DNA from 2 places in the Mesorhizobium sp. WSM4841 genome. Region 1 is predicted to be linked to the other one. Evidence: predicted binding sites of a transcription regulator. Region 1 holds the regulator's gene; the other holds the start of a gene.

Region 1 (7,827 bases):
GGCGCGTGGCAATGGTGCGACCGAGGGCGAAAACGGTATGCTCACGCTGACGAGCGGCGCGTCGTCGCTGCTGGTCGCGTTCAATGGCGGTACGGTCAAGCTGACCGCGCTGTCGCCTGGGGCCAACGGGACGGCGGTCGCAAAGGGCACGGTGATCGAGGCGCTAGACAGCACGGCGCCCGCCGCGAGCGGCCAAGCATTCCTGCGCGTCATCGACACGCCGGAAGCATCGCGAAAGATTTCCGACAAGATGATCGTCTGGCTCGACACGCTGAAGAGCGCCGGCCTGATCGAAAGCCGGTTCAACTCGATCTTCTTCTTCACCGGCGCAAGCCGCGAGCCGGAACTGGCCGGTGTCTGGGGCGCGGTCGTCGGATCGTTCCTGACCATGATCGTTACGCTCGCCATCGCCTTCCCGATCGGCGTTTCGGCGGCGATCTATCTTGAGGAATTTGCCCCCAAGAACCGGCTGACGACGATCATCGAAGTGAATATCAACAATCTGGCGGCGGTGCCTTCGATCGTCTTCGGCCTGCTTGGACTTGCCGTATTCCTGAATTTCTTCGGCATGCCGCGCTCAGCCCCGGTGGTCGGCGGCATGGTGCTGGCGCTGATGACCCTGCCGATCATCATTATCGCCTCGCGCGCTTCGTTGCGCGCCGTGCCGCCGTCGATCCGCGAGGCGGCGCTCGGCATCGGAGCGTCCAAGGTCCAGACCGTATTCCATCACGTCCTGCCGCTGGCGATGCCGGGTATCATGACCGGCACCATCCTCGGAATGGCGCATGCGCTGGGCGAAACCGCGCCGTTGCTGATGATCGGCATGGTCGCCTTCATCGTCGACATTCCCGGCGGCTTCACCGATCCCGCGACGATCCTGCCGGTGCAGATATTCATGTGGGCGGATTTCCCGGAAGCTGGATTCCAGCAGAAGACTTCGGCGGCGATTTTGATTTTGCTGCTGTTTTTGGTCATCATGAACGCCATCGCGGTGATACTGCGCAGGCGCTTCGAGCGGCGCTGGTAAGGAGTAGAGGATATGAACATCATGACGGAAGCCGGCGTCGAACAGAAACTGAGCAGCGGAACCAATGCCCCTTCGATCAAGATGAAGGGCGAAAAGGTCTCTGTTCATTACGGCGAGAAGCGAGCTCTGTTCGATGTGGATATCGATGTCCGCGAGAACCAGGTGACGGCGTTGATCGGCCCATCGGGCTGTGGCAAGTCAACATTCTTGCGGTGCCTGAACCGAATGAACGACACGATCGATATCGCGCGGGTGAGCGGCAAGATCACGCTCGACGGTGAGGATGTCTACGACCCGAAAATCGATGTCGTCGAGCTGCGAGCTCGCGTCGGCATGGTGTTCCAGAAGCCGAACCCGTTTCCGAAGTCGATCTATGAAAACGTCGCCTACGGTCCGCGCATTCACGGCCTGGCCAGGAGCAAGGCCGAGTTGGACGGCATCGTTGAATCGAGCCTGAAGAAGGCCGGCCTGTTCAACGAGGTCAAGGATCGCCTGCTCGAGTCGGGCACCGGTCTCTCCGGCGGACAGCAGCAGCGCCTGTGCATCGCGCGCGCCATCGCCGTATCGCCGGAAGTGATCCTGATGGACGAGCCCTGTTCGGCGCTCGATCCGATCGCCACCGCCCGCGTCGAGGAACTGATTGACGAACTGCGCCAGAACTACACGATCGTCATCGTCACCCATTCGATGCAGCAGGCAGCGCGCGTGTCGCAACGCACGGCGATGTTCCATCTCGGCTATCTGGTCGAGGAGGGCGCGACCGACAAGATGTTCACCAACCCCGACGACAAGCGCACCCAGGACTACATCACCGGCCGATTCGGCTGAGCGGTCCGGCGGCGAATTTCGAACACGAGGACAGTATCATGGGTGAACACACCGTCGCATCCTTCGACGAGGAACTGGAGCACATCGACAGGCTGATCCGCGATATGGACGAGCTCGCCGCCGCGATGGTCGCAGCCTCGATCCGCGCATTGCTTGCATCAGACAATGCGATGGCGCAGCGCGTCGTCTCGGACGACGCCATCATGGATGCGCGGCAGCGCGAACTCGACGATAGTGCGATCACGCTGATCGCCAAGCGGCAGCCGATGGCGCAAGATCTGCGCGCCGTGGTTGGCGCAATCCGCATGGCCGGCGATCTCGAGCGCATCGGCGACCTGGCCAAGAACATAGCCAAGCGGGTCAGCGCAGTCGGGCAGAGCGCCACGCCGCGTAATCTCTCGCACGGTATCGACGCGATGGCGGATCTCGTTCTTGTGCAGCTCCGCGGCGTGGTCGAGCACTATGTGTCGCGCAACGCCGGCGCGTTGAAAGAACTGCGCGCCGCCGACGAGAAGATCGACGTGAAATACACGGCGGTTTTTCGCGAACTCCTGACCTACATGATGGAGGATCCGCGCAACATCACCGCTTGCACGCATCTTCTGTTCTGCGCCAAGAATCTCGAGCGTATCGGCGATCACGTCACCAACATCGCCGAAAACGCCTACTATGTCGTGACCGGGCAGCAATTGCCGGCGGATCGCCCGAAGCTCGACGAAACGACGATGTCGGCGCCGGCGACATGACGGGGGTGACCGGTCGATGATCGCGCCACGCATTATGGTGGTGGAGGACGAAGAGCCGCTGGGCGTCCTCCTCCGCTACAATCTGGAATCCGAAGGCTATCAGGTCGAGGTGGTGACGCGCGGCGACGAGGCCGAAATCCGGCTGCAGGAAAACGTGCCCGATCTTCTGGTGCTCGACTGGATGGTGCCGGCGGTTTCCGGCATCGAGCTTTGCCGACGCCTTCGGATGCGCCCCGAAACCGAGCGGCTGCCGATCATCATGCTGACCGCACGCGGCGAGGAGAGCGACCGGGTGCGCGGCCTCTCGACAGGGGCCGACGACTACCTGGTCAAGCCGTTCTCGACACCGGAATTCATGGCCAGGATCAAGGCGCTGCTGCGCCGCGCCAAGCCCGAAGTGCTGTCCAGCGTGCTGAAGGTCGGCGACATCATGCTCGATCGCGAATCGCACAGGGTCTATCGCAAGAAGAGCGAGATCCGGCTCGGGCCGACCGAATTCCGGCTGCTCGAATTCATGATGCGGCACCCAGGTCGGGTCTTCTCGCGCAGCCAGTTGCTCGATAATGTCTGGGGCGAGACGATCTACATCGACGAGCGCACGGTGGACGTCCATGTCGGCCGGTTGCGCAAGGCGGTCAACAATGGTCGCATGCCCGATGTCATCCGCACCATCCGCGGTGCGGGCTATGCGATCAGGGAAGACTAGCTGATATTCAGGTGATGCCGGCCTGCGACCGGCGATTTCCTGCGCTTCCGGTACGTACCCAAAAGTACGCTCCGTTCCGGTTCTCGGAACTCGCCCAGTCTGGTCGCTTCGCGCCCGTCTTCGACTCCGGCGCGGCCTGACCTGAATCTCAACACATCCCCAAGTCGCATTCCGCCTTTGTTCCTTGCCTTCGGACTCACGCCACGTCCTTCCTGATCGTGCCGGACTTCCCTTGCGCGCCCGGCGCGAAAATCTCCTGGTCGACGAAGCTCAGCGCTCGCAAGGCGCAGCCTTCGCGGATCAGCGGCAGCTCGTTCGTCTCGGTGTCGAAGGAAATCGAACCCGAATGCTGGCCGCCGGCGGTCTGGGCGATGGCCTCGCGCAGGGCCGGCTCGATCAGGTCGAAGGCGGCAGCGCTGGCGCCGACCATGGCGACCGGCGCCGGATCGATCAGCGCGAACAGGCTGCCAAGCCCGAAGCCGAGCGCTTCGCCGGCCTTGCGGTAGGCTTCGCGCTCCGGTCCGTCCGTCTGGCGCGCCCGGGCCGCCAGTGCCCGCATCTCGGCGTCGCTGACATCGGCGACCGGCTCTGCGTTCTCGCTCAATTGCCTTGCGTTGCGCCAGATGGCGTAGTTGCCGGCATAGGCCTCGACGCAGCCGCGCCGCCCGCAGCGGCAAAGCGCGCCGCCCGGCCGATGAATCATGTGGCCGAATTCGCCGCCCGAGGAATGGGTGCCGGTGAACAGTTCGCCCTTCAGCACCAGCCCCATACCGATGCCGTGCGAGAGCAGGATGGCGATGAAATCGTCGCGGTAGCGATCCGGGTCGCGCCAGCGCAGCGCCACGGCCATCATGTTGCAGTCGTTCTCCATGATGGCCGGGATGCCGAACTCGCGTTCCAGAATGTCGGCGAAGGCGATGTTCGTCTGCGGCGTGATCGGCGACCACAACATGGCGCGCGCATGCGAATCGGTGATGCCCTGGATCGCCAGCGCGATGCGGGCGACGCTTTGGACGTCGAGGTCGGGGTCTTCGATCCGGCGCCGCACGATGGCGACACATTCGTCGATCAGCTCGTCGCGCGACATGGTCAGCGTGTCCAGCCGGCGCTGTTCCTCGGCGACCACCTGTCCGGCATAATCGATGACAGCGACCGACAGGAAATTCAGCGACAACACGACCGCCAATACGGCAGCGGCTTCCGGATTGAGGCTGAGGCCGACCTGCGGTCGGCCGCGTTTCATCGAAACGGTCTCGCTCGCCTTGCTCTCGGTCAGGATGCCTTCCTGGATCAGGTCTGAAGAGATCGCCGATATGGTCGAATGACTGAGGCCGGTGGTTGCGGCGATCTCGGTCCGCGACGGCTGGCCGGCCCGGCGTACCGCAGAAATCACCATCGCCCGGTTACGCCGGCGCAAATCGTCATGACGGATTCCAACCGACATTCTTTTGCTTCCTCCCTATTGCCGCGGCCGCTCATGAATCGGAAGCCGTCGGTAATGTCCGACAAATAGTGGCAGAAGCAGCAGGCCCTGTCATTATTTATTCCGAGTCTCGAAATAAGTCGGCAGGGACATCAAAATCCATCGGAATTGATGTTGACAGCGCTTCGCGGTTGGACCAGTATTTTTTCGAGGCTCGAAAAAATAGGGGGCCTTTGTGCCGGCCTTCGGGCCAGTTGGTCGCGCCGTACGCGGCGCAGGGAGGATATCATGAAGAGATTCGCAGCCGCCATTCTGGCGGGGGTCGCCATGTCGCTGACGCTCGCGTCGGTCGCACAGGCCAAGGACAAGGTCATTGGCGTTTCGTGGTCGAATTTCCAGGAAGAGCGTTGGAAGACCGACGAAGCCGCCATGAAGTCGGCGATCGAGGCCGCCGGCGACAAGTATATTTCCGCCGATGCACAGTCCAATCCCGGCAAGCAGCTGACCGATGTCGAGAGCCTGATCTCGCAGGGCGCCAACGCGCTGATCATCCTTGCGCAGGATGCCTCGGCCATCGGGCCGGCGGTGCAGAAGGCGCTGGACGAAGGCATTCCGGTCGTCGGCTATGACCGGCTGATCGAGAACAAGGACGTGTTCTATCTGACCTTCGACAACCAGGAAGTCGGCCGCATGCAGGCCCGCGAAGTGTTCAAGGTGGCGCCGGAAGGCAATTACGTCTTCATCAAGGGCTCGGGCGCCGATCCGAATGCCGATTTTCTGTTCGCCGGCTCCATGGAAGTGCTCAAGGACGCGATCGACAGCGGCAAGATCAAGAATGTCGGCGAGGCCTATACGGACGGCTGGCTTCCCGCCAACGCTCAGAAGAACATGGAACAGTTCCTGACCGCCAACGACAACAAGGTCGATGCCGTGGTTGCTGCCAATGACGGCACCGCTGGTGGCGTCGTCGCGGCGCTGACGGCGCAAGGCTTGGCCGGATCCGTCCCGGTGTCGGGCCAGGACGGCGACCATGCCGCGCTGAACCGTATCGCGCTCGGCACGCAGACCGTATCAGTATGGAAAGACGCGCGCGAGCTCGGCAAGAACGCTGCCGAGATCGCCTCGCAGCTGGCCGACGGCAAGCAGATGACAGACATTGCGGGCGTCAAGGACTTCGCCACGCCGGGCGGCAATGTCGTCCAGTCGCTGTTCCTGACGCCGATTGCCATCACCAAGGACAATCTCAACGTCGTCATCGACGCCGGCTGGATCAAGAAGGAAGAGGTCTGCGCCGGCGTGGCAGCGGGCACCGTCCCGGTCTGCAACTGATCCGGCCTTCGCAAGAAGCCTGAAACGCCGCGGCTTCACGCCGCGGCGTTTTTTCAGAAAGAATTGTTTTTCCGCTTCTCGCGGCTAACTTCCAAGCTGCTTCCGGCATCCGCGGCAGACGGCAACCCGGTGGGAGGACATCATGACCGACACGACTTCCAACACGCCGGCCGCCGATACAGCTGCCGATCGGGCGCGTGAATCCGAGCTCAGCTCCGTTGGCCGCTTCCTCAAGGCAACCGAGCTCGATATACGCATGCTCGGCATGGTCGGCGCGCTGCTGGTCATCTGGGTTGGAATCCACATCCTGTCGGGCGGGCTCTTCCTTACGCCGCGCAATCTCTGGAACCTGTCGGTGCAGACCTCCTCGGTCGCGATCATGGCGACCGGCATGGTGCTGGTCATCGTGATGCGCAACATCGATCTTTCGGTCGGCTCCGTCGAAGGTGTGATCGGCATGGTGATGGGCGTCGCGCAGGCCGAATTCCTCATCCAGGTCATGGGCTTCCAGCTTGGAAATCCCTGGATCTGGATCATCGCACTGGCTGCCGGCGTAGCGCTCGGCCTCATGATCGGCGCGCTCCAGGGCTTCATCGTCGCCTATCTCGAGGTTCCGGCCTTCATCGTGACGCTGGGCGGCCTGCTGATCTGGCGCGGCATGGCGTGGCTGATGACGAGCGGGCGCACCGTCGCGCCGCTCGACGCCACATTCCAGCTCATGGGTGGCGGGCCGCGTGGCTCGATCGGGGCAACCGCAAGCTGGATCGTCGGCATTCTCGCCTGTGTGGCCGTCGCCTTGATGCTGCTCAACGGCCGGTCACAGCGCAAGCGGTTCAAGTTCCCGCTGCGGCCAGTCTGGGCGGAGAGCTTGCTTGGTGTTGTCGCCTGCGCCGCCATCCTTGGCGCCGTCTGGATCGCCAATTCCTACCCCTGGCCGATCGGCATCGTTCGCCAGTACGCTCAGCGGACCGGCATCACCGTTCCCGAAGGCGGCCTGTTCATCGCCCACGGCATCGCCATACCGGTGCTGATCGCGGTCGCTGTCGGCATCGTCATGACCTTCATCACCAGGCGCACCCGTTTCGGCCGCTATGTCTTTGCCATCGGCGGCAATCCGGAAGCGGCGGAACTCGCCGGCATCAACACGCGCTGGGTGACCATGAAGGTGTTCATGATCATGGGCGTGCTGGCCGCGATCAGCGCGGCGATTGCGTCGGCCCGTCTCAATGCGTCGACCAATGCGCTGGGTACGCTGGACGAGTTGCTGGTCATCGCGGCTGCGGTCATTGGCGGTACGTCGCTGGCCGGCGGCTCCGGCACGGTGCTCGGCGCGATGCTGGGCGCACTTCTGATGCAGTCGCTGCAGTCCGGCATGGTGTTGCTCGGCATCGATTCACCGCTTCAGAGCGTCGTCGTCGGCGCCGTCCTGGTCGTCGCCGTCTGGCTCGACACCGTCTACCGCAAGCGGGTCTGAGCATGATCCCGAGCCGAAGCGCCGCGTCAGCGAAAATTGGACGCCGGTTTCGACGAGACCGTGCTCAAGCAAAAACCATAGGGAGGAACGATCATGGCTGACACAACTGCGCCCACGCCACTGATCGATATGCGCAACATTTCGATTGCCTTTGGCGGCATTCGTGCTGTCGACGATGCGTCGATCGACCTTTTCCCGGGCGAGGTCGTGGCACTGCTTGGCCACAACGGCGCCGGCAAGTCGACGCTGATCAAGATCCTGTCCGGCGCCTACAAGCGCGATTCGGGCCAGATC
Region 2 (7,827 bases), on a different contig from region 1:
TCGCCTATATCGTCGGGTTGGACAAGGCGATCCTGAAACGCCGGCCGCACGAGCTCTCCGGCGGCCAGCAGCAGCGTGTGGCGCTGGCCCGCGCCATGGCCATGAAGCCGCGGCTGATGCTTCTCGACGAACCGTTCTCGGCGCTCGACACCGGTCTGCGCGCCTCGATGCGCAAGGCTGTGGCCGAACTTCTGGAGACCGCAGGCATCACCACGATCCTGGTCACGCACGACCAGGCCGAGGCGCTGTCCTTTGCCAGCCAGGTCGCGGTGATGCGCGACGGCATATTTTCGCAGGTCGGCACGCCGCGCGAACTCTATCTCAAACCGAAGGACAGGATGGTCGCCGAATTCCTCGGCGATGCCATCATCCTGCCGGCAAAGATCGCGGACGGTTTCGCCAGCTCGCCGCTCGGCCGCATCGCTGTCGACAGCACCGAGCGGCGCGATATCGTCCGCATCATGCTGCGGCCGGAACAGGTGCTGCTGAAACGGACCTCGCGTGAAGGCATGTCGGGCACGCCGGACATGCTGTTCGGCGAAGTGACGGAGTCCGAATTCGCCGGCTCGATGTGCACCATCGCGGTACGGCTCTTGAACAGTCCCGATCCGCCGGACGCAGCCGCGATCGGCAACACGCCATTGATCCTGCGCAAGCCGGGCATGGACACGCCGGTGGTTGGCGAGATCGTCCGGCTGACGGTGTCGGGAAAGGCGCATGTATTTGCCTGAGCGGTCTTGCGTCTCGCGCAGTTCGCCAGTCAGGCCGACAGGCTGGCTTCAATCGACCCGCTTTCCAGCCTGATCGAACCAGTGCAGCTTTTCGGCCCTGGCCACGACGCGCAACTGGTCACCGGGCTTGGCGGTAGCTCGGCCTGAGACGCGCACGACGATACGGCTGCCGCCCGCCGTGCAGTGAAGAAAGCTTTCGGCACCGACCGGCTCGACTGCCTCGACCGTCGCCGGCAGGACGAGCGCACCGGGCATCGCCTCCGCGTTGAAGGTGACGTCGGCATCTTCGGGGCGAAACCCCAGCGTCACGGCTGGTGTTTCGGGGGCCGCAAAGTCGATCGCCGTGCCGTCGGCCAGCATCGGGCCTGAGGAACTTCCGGTCAGCGCCAGCAGATTCATCGGCGGCGCACCGATGAAGGAAGCGACGAAGATCGAGGCCGGCTTCTCGTAGATGTCGAGCGGTGCGCCCGTTTGCTCGACCAGTCCGGCGTTCATGACAACAAGGACGTCGGCCAGCGTCATCGCCTCGAGCTGGTCGTGGGTGACATAGACCGAGGTGACGCCGAGCGCGCGCTGCAAATTCTTGATCTCGACCCGCATCTGGCCGCGCAATTTGGCATCGAGATTGCTCAGCGGCTCGTCGAACAGGAAGACTTTCGGATTGCGCACGATGGCGCGGCCCATGGCGACACGCTGGCGCTGCCCGCCAGAAAGCTCGCGCGGCCGCCGGTCGAGCAACGCCGAGAGCTCCAGCACCTTGGCGGTCGAGCGCACCCTGCTGTCGATCTCGTCCTTCGGCGTGCCGCGATTGCGCAGGCCATAGGCCATGTTGTCATAGACCTTCATATGCGGGTAGAGCGCATAGTTCTGGAACACCATGGCGATGTCGCGCTCGGTCGGGCCGATAGCGTTGACCACCTTGCCGTCGATGGCGACCGTACCGGCAGAAATGGTCTCCAACCCGGCGATCATCCTCAGCAGGGTGGACTTGCCGCAGCCGGATGGACCGACCAGCACGCAAAGCTCCTTGTCGGGAATGGCGATGGAGACGCCCTTCACGGCTTCGACGCCGCCGGGATAGACCTTCTTCACGTCCTTCAGATCGACGGTCGCCATCGGCTTCTCACTTTTCGGATTCGACCAGGCCGCGCACGAACCAGCGTTGCATCAGCACGACCACCAGGATCGGCGGCACGATGGCCAGCATCGCCGTGACCATGACCAGGTGCCATTCGGTGTCGGCATCGGCGAAGGAAACCATCTTTCTCAGCGCGATGACGATGGTGTTCATATCGTTGCTGTTGGTGACGAGCAGCGGCCAGAGATACTGCGTCCAGCCATAGATGAAGAGGATCACGAACAGCGCCGCGATGTTGGTGCGCGACAGTGGCAAGAGGATATCGAAGAAGAAGCGCCATGGCCCGGCACCGTCGACACGCGCCGCCTCGACCAATTCGCCCGGTATGGTCATGAAGAACTGGCGGAACAGCAGCGTCGCGGTGGCCGAGGCGATCAGCGGGATGATCAGGCCGGCATAGGTGTCGATCATGCCGAGATCGACCATCACCTTGTAGGTCGGCAGGATGCGCACCTCCACGGGAAGCATCAAGGTGATGAAGATCAGCCAGAAGAAGGTCATGCGCAGCGGAAAGCGGAAGAACACGATCGCATAGGCCGACAGGATCGAGATGAAGATCTTTCCCACCGCAACGCCAAGCGCCATGATCGTGGTGTTGAGGAGCAGTTGGCCGACGCTGACGCCGCCGATGCGGCCAATGCCGCCGAACAGCGCCTCGCTGTAATTGTTCCATAGCTGGCCGCCGGGCAAGAGCGGCAGCGGCGGCCTGAGTATCGTTTGCAGCGTGTGTGTCGAGGCAACGAAGGTGTAGTAGATCGGAAAAGCCACGATCAATATGCCAAGGATGAGCACGGCATGGGCGATGAAGGTGCGGAGCGGGGATTGGCCGATCATCGCTGCCCTCAACCGTAATGGACCTTGCGTTCCACGTAGCGGAACTGGATGGCTGTGAGCGCAATGACGATGGCCATCAGGATGACCGACTGCGCCGCCGAGTCACCCAGGATCAGATTGACGAAGCCGTCATTGTAGACCTTGTAGACAAGCGTCTCGGTCGTCTTGCCCGGGCCGCCGCCGGTGACGGCATGAACGATGCCGAAAGTGTCGAACAGGGCATAGACCGTGTTGACGACCAGCAGGAAAAAGGTCGTCGGCGCGAGCAGCGGGAAGACGATGGTCCAGAAGCGCTTGGTCTCACCGGCGCCATCCATGGCCGCCGCCTCGATCAGCGTTTTCGGCACCGCCTGCAGGCCGGCGACGAAGAACAGGAAATTGTAGCTGATCTGTTTCCAGGCAGCCGCCGATACCAGCAGGATCATGGCGTGGGTGCCGTTGAGCAGCGGATCCCAGGCGATGCCGAGGCTTCTCAGCAAATAGGCCAACGAGCCGATCGAAGGATTGAACAGAAAAAGCCACAGCATGCCGGCAATCGCCGGCGCCACGGCATAAGGCCATATCAACAGTGTGCGGTAGGGGCCTTTGCCGCGCACTGCCTTCTCGGCCATGACCGCAAGCAAGAGGGCCACACCCATGGCAACGATCGCGGTCGCAAGCGAAAACACCACCGTGACCTTGATCGAGTTGAGGTAGGCCGGATCGGCCAGCACCTTGCGGAAATTGGCGAACCAGACGAACTTGGTCCTCAGCCCGAACGGGTCTTGCCTGAGCATCGACTGGTAAAGCGCCTGACCGGCCGGCCAGTAGAAGAAAACCAGTGTTATGGCGAGTTGTGGCGCCACCAGCAGGAAGGGCAGGATCTTGTTGGGAAAGACGATGCGTGGAGACAGGCTGATTTTCCCTCGCTATCCAGGGGTCGCCCACGCGAGCTCGCGTGGGCGATATTCCAATCGACCAACCGAGATAATCTCGTCAGTTCTCCAGCGCTTCCTTGATCGCGGCGTTGCCGCGCGTGACCGCATTGTCGAGCGCCTGCTGAGCGGTTTGCTGGCCGGCCAGCATCTTCTCGAACTCCTCGTTCTGGATATCGCGCACCTGCGGCAGATTCGGCAGGCGCACGCCCTTCGAATTGTCGGTCGGCGCCTTGCCCGTCATCTGCAGAACGGGTGTCTCGCGGCCGGGGTTCTTTTCATAGAAGCCTGATTTCTTGGTCGCCTCGTAGGCGGCGAGCGTCACCGGCAGGTATCCCGACTTCTGGTGCAGATATTCCTGCACATCGGTCTTGGACAAGTAGGCGAAGAAGGCCGCGACGCCCCTGTATTGCTCGTCGGACTTGTTGCCGAATACCCACAGGCTGGCACCGCCCGGCGTGGTGTTCTGCGGCGCGCCCTTGGCGTCGCTGTCGTAGGGAAGCTGGCCGATGCCATAGTTCATGCCGGATTTGACGATGTCGCCGAGACCGCCTGACGATTCGGTGAAGATGCCGCATTCGCCGGCAAGGAAGATCTGCTTGGCTTCGGAGGTGCGCCCGCCATATTTGAAGGTGCCATCCTTGGCGAGGTCTGCGAGCGCCTGGAAGTGGTTGACGAAGATCGGCGCATTGATCTTGAGTTCGACATCACCGCCGGCCAGACCGTTCTGCTGGGTGGCCCAGGACACATCATTCCACGCCGCGAAATTCTCCAGATGGATCCAGGTCAGCCAGGTCGAGGTATAGCCGCATGAGGCGGCGCCGCTCGTCTTGATCTTCTTGGCAGCTTCCCACACCTCGTTCCAGGTCTTGGGCGGGCTGTTCACGTCGAGGCCCGCTTTCTGGAAGATGTCCTTGTTGTAATAGAGGATCGGCGAGGAGGAGTTGTAGGGGAAGGACAGCATGGTGCCGTCCGGCTTCGAATAATAGCCGACGATGCCGGGCAGATACTGGCTCTTGTCGAAGGTCAACCCGGCACCGGTCATCACCTCGGTCACCGGCTTGATCGCACCCTCGGCCGCCATCATCACGCCGGTGCCGACATCGAACACCTGGAGAATATCGGGCGCCTGTCCGGCGCGGAAGGCGGCGATGCCGGCATTCAGCGTCTCGGGATAGGTGCCCTTGAACACCGGAACCAGCTCATAGTCGCTCTGACTGGCGTTGAAATCCTTTGAGATCTTGTCGACGACCTCGGCGTTGGCGCCGGTCATGGCGTGCCACCAGCTGATCTGCGTGACGGCGAAGGCGGAGGTGGTGGAAAGCAGGGTCATGGTGGCGGCGACACCGGCCGCGAAGCCGAAGAACTTCATGTTTCATCTCCCGTTTTGTCATTGGCGAAAGGGCACTCTCGCAAAGGCAATATGTGCCGCTCGTGACAATTGGACAACGGTTTTGTTGCGGATCGATGAACTCGATCTCGGCCTCAAAATGGTGCACGTTTCGAAATGAGAGCTGATGGAAAGCAATTTGCCAAGCCGGCTTACGGATCGAACAAGGCGACCGAGATCGGCACGATCGCCGGCGCCTAAAGCGCGTCGCGTTTGAATGGATTCCTGCGACGCGCTTTAGGTTCTTGTTTTGATGCATGTCGTTATCGCAAAACCGCTGCGCACCTTTGCGCGACATGCATTAGTCCGACTTGCCGAGCGCCGTCTCGACCAGCCGCTTGGCGTCCGGGCTCGACCATTCGGCCGGGCCGTTCATGTGAGCGATCAGGCAGCCTTCACCGTCGATCAGCATGGTCACCGGCAGGCCGAGCGCCAGGCCGCGTGTCTTGAGATCGTTGAACAGCGCCATCGTCGAATCGCGGTAGTAGCCGAGCGCCTCGACGCCGGTTTCCTCGAGGAACTTTTTTGGCTTGGTGTCGTCACCGGCATCGACATTGACCGCGACGACCTCGAAGGCGTCGCTGCCCATTTCTTTCTGCAGCGCGTCGAGCGCCGGCATTTCGGCGCGGCACGGCGCGCACCATGTCGCCCACAGATTGAGCAGCACCGTCTTGCCGGCATGGTCGGCGAGCGTCATCGGCTTGCCGCCAGGGTCGTTGAAGGCAAGGCTTTTCAGCGATTGCGGCGGATCGGCCGGCAAGAGTGCGGCAACCTGCCCGGTAGCAGCCGCCGCGACCGTCTTGGCGCGATCAGCCTTGGCGGCGCAGGCGGCATCGTCCTTGCTGTCGTCAACGGCGACTTGAGCGGGCGCGTTGTTGCCAGAACCGCTCTCGCTGACATATACCGCGACCGCGCCGGCCAGCACGCCCGCCACCAAAGCGGCGAGGATGAGGCGCGGGGCCGGGAAAAATCGATTGCCGTTTGCCATTTTCTAAAAACTGCTCCGGAGCACGGGTTATAGCGATGAGCGACAAGAAGGCCAGCAACCAGATGTGGGGCGGACGTTTTGCCTCGGGTCCGGCCGCGATCATGGAAGCCATCAACGCGTCGATCTCGTTCGACCGCAAGCTCTATGCGCAGGATATCAGAGGCTCGATCGCCCATAGCGAGATGCTGGCGCAAACGGGCATTATTTCGGCGGCCGATCAAGAAAAAATCGCTCACGGGCTGAACACGATCCTGGCAGAGATCGAAGCCGGCACGTTCGAGTTCTCGACCAGGCTGGAAGACATCCACATGAATGTCGAGGCTCGCCTTGCCGAGCTGATCGGGCCGGCCGCCGGCCGCCTGCACACCGCCCGTTCGCGCAACGACCAGGTGGCGGTCGACCTCAGGCTGTGGGTCAAGGACGAATGCTTTCGCGTCGCCGAGGCGCTGAAGGGCCTGATCACGGCGTTCCTGGAACGGGCCGAGGAGCATGTGGCAACGGTGATGCCTGGCTTCACCCACATGCAGGCGGCGCAGCCGGTGACCTTCGGCCACCACTGCATGGCCTATGTCGAGATGTTTTCGCGCGACCTGTTGCGCGTTCGCGATGCCATCGAACGGATGGACGAAAGCCCGCTCGGTGCGGCCGCCCTTGCCGGCACCAGCTTTCCGATCGACAGGCACCAGACGGCCAAGGCACTCGGCTTCCGCGAGCCGATGCGCAACTCCCTGGACAGCGTTTCGGACCGCGATTTCGCCCTCGAGTTTTTGGGGCTGGCGGCGATCTGCGCGACGCATCTGTCGCGGCTGGCCGAAGAGATCATCATCTGGTCGACGCCGCAATTCGGCTTCGTCAGGTTGTCCGACAGTTTCTCCACCGGCTCCTCGATCATGCCGCAGAAGAAGAACCCCGACGCTGCCGAGCTGGTGCGCGGCAAGACCGGCCGCGTCACCGGCCATCTTCTCGGCCTGCTGACGGTGATGAAGGGCATGCCGCTGACCTACGGCAAGGACATGCAGGAGGACAAGGAATCCGTGTTCGACGCCGCCGAGACGCTCGACCTGATGCTGGCGGCGATGACCGGCATGGTGCGCGACATGACGGTGAACGCCGCCGCCATGAAGAAGGCCGCCAGGTCAGGCTATTCGACCGCAACCGATCTTGCCGACTGGCTGGTACGCACGCTCGGCCTGCCGTTCCGTGAGGCGCACCATGTCACCGGCCGCGCAGTGGCGCTGGCCGAAGAGAAGAAGATCGGGCTCGACAGGCTGCCGCTGGAAGACTTGCAGTCCATTCACGCAGGGATCACGGCGGACGTGTTTTCCGTGCTTGCCGTGCAGAACTCGGTGAAGAGCCGCACAAGCTTCGGTGGCACCGCGCCGTCGGAAGTGAAGAAGCAGATCCGATACTGGAAAAAGCACATCGCCAAGGCGTGATGCTCGTGCGGCGAATCCGAAATTCGCATCACGTTGGAGCACCGCGGCGAGCGAGTTTCGGATTCAAAAGCCGCACGAGTTAATTAATGAATTCTAGTGTGGTTTTGGATTTGAAGCTCCTTAACGCGAATGCCATCAATGACAGGAACTTCAAATCCACCACACTAGGTGCAATGCCAGAAAAACTCGGCTAAAAGCGGCGGGCAAAAGTTTCGGACGGATGGATCGATGACCGCAAGCAGGATTTTGGTGACGCTCGCGCTGCTGGCGGCGCTGGCAACCGTAACGGCCTGCGGCAGGAAAGCCGGGCTCGAGACGCCCTATGAGGCGGCCGTGCAGGCGCGCAAGGACGCACAAAAGGCCGAGCAGCCCGTGCCGCCCGAGCCGGAAAAACCG

Evidence for each region. Region 1 encodes PhoB, which activates phosphate uptake and scavenging genes when phosphate is short. Its sites were predicted from a motif close to TGTCATNNANCTGTCAT; they were not measured.
Region 2: ugpB (sn-glycerol-3-phosphate ABC transporter substrate-binding protein UgpB) is a predicted target of PhoB. The motif match lies at 5,052-5,068, and genes of this name have one in related genera.

Annotation. Positions count from the first base shown of each region.
Region 1 is NZ_JBVVQC010000009.1:89,034-96,860, reverse strand. It holds gene pstA (phosphate ABC transporter permease PstA) at 1-1,027, shown strand, start outside; gene pstB (phosphate ABC transporter ATP-binding protein PstB) at 1,040-1,855, shown strand; gene phoU (phosphate signaling complex protein PhoU) at 1,894-2,601, shown strand; gene phoB (phosphate regulon transcriptional regulator PhoB) at 2,618-3,307, shown strand; gene AC0L14_RS13370 (ROK family protein) at 3,504-4,751, opposite strand; gene xylF (D-xylose ABC transporter substrate-binding protein) at 5,019-6,059, shown strand; gene AC0L14_RS13360 (sugar ABC transporter permease) at 6,202-7,533, shown strand; gene AC0L14_RS13355 (ATP-binding cassette domain-containing protein) at 7,627-7,827, shown strand, end outside.
Region 2 is NZ_JBVVQC010000028.1:54,470-62,296, reverse strand. It holds gene AC0L14_RS26295 (ABC transporter ATP-binding protein) at 1-731, shown strand, start outside; gene AC0L14_RS26290 (sn-glycerol-3-phosphate import ATP-binding protein UgpC) at 780-1,847, opposite strand; gene ugpE (sn-glycerol-3-phosphate ABC transporter permease UgpE) at 1,855-2,703, opposite strand; gene ugpA (sn-glycerol-3-phosphate ABC transporter permease UgpA) at 2,712-3,596, opposite strand; gene ugpB (sn-glycerol-3-phosphate ABC transporter substrate-binding protein UgpB) at 3,679-4,989, opposite strand; gene tlpA (thiol:disulfide interchange protein TlpA) at 5,309-5,995, opposite strand; gene argH (argininosuccinate lyase) at 6,031-7,431, shown strand; gene AC0L14_RS26260 (lipoprotein) at 7,660-7,827, shown strand, end outside.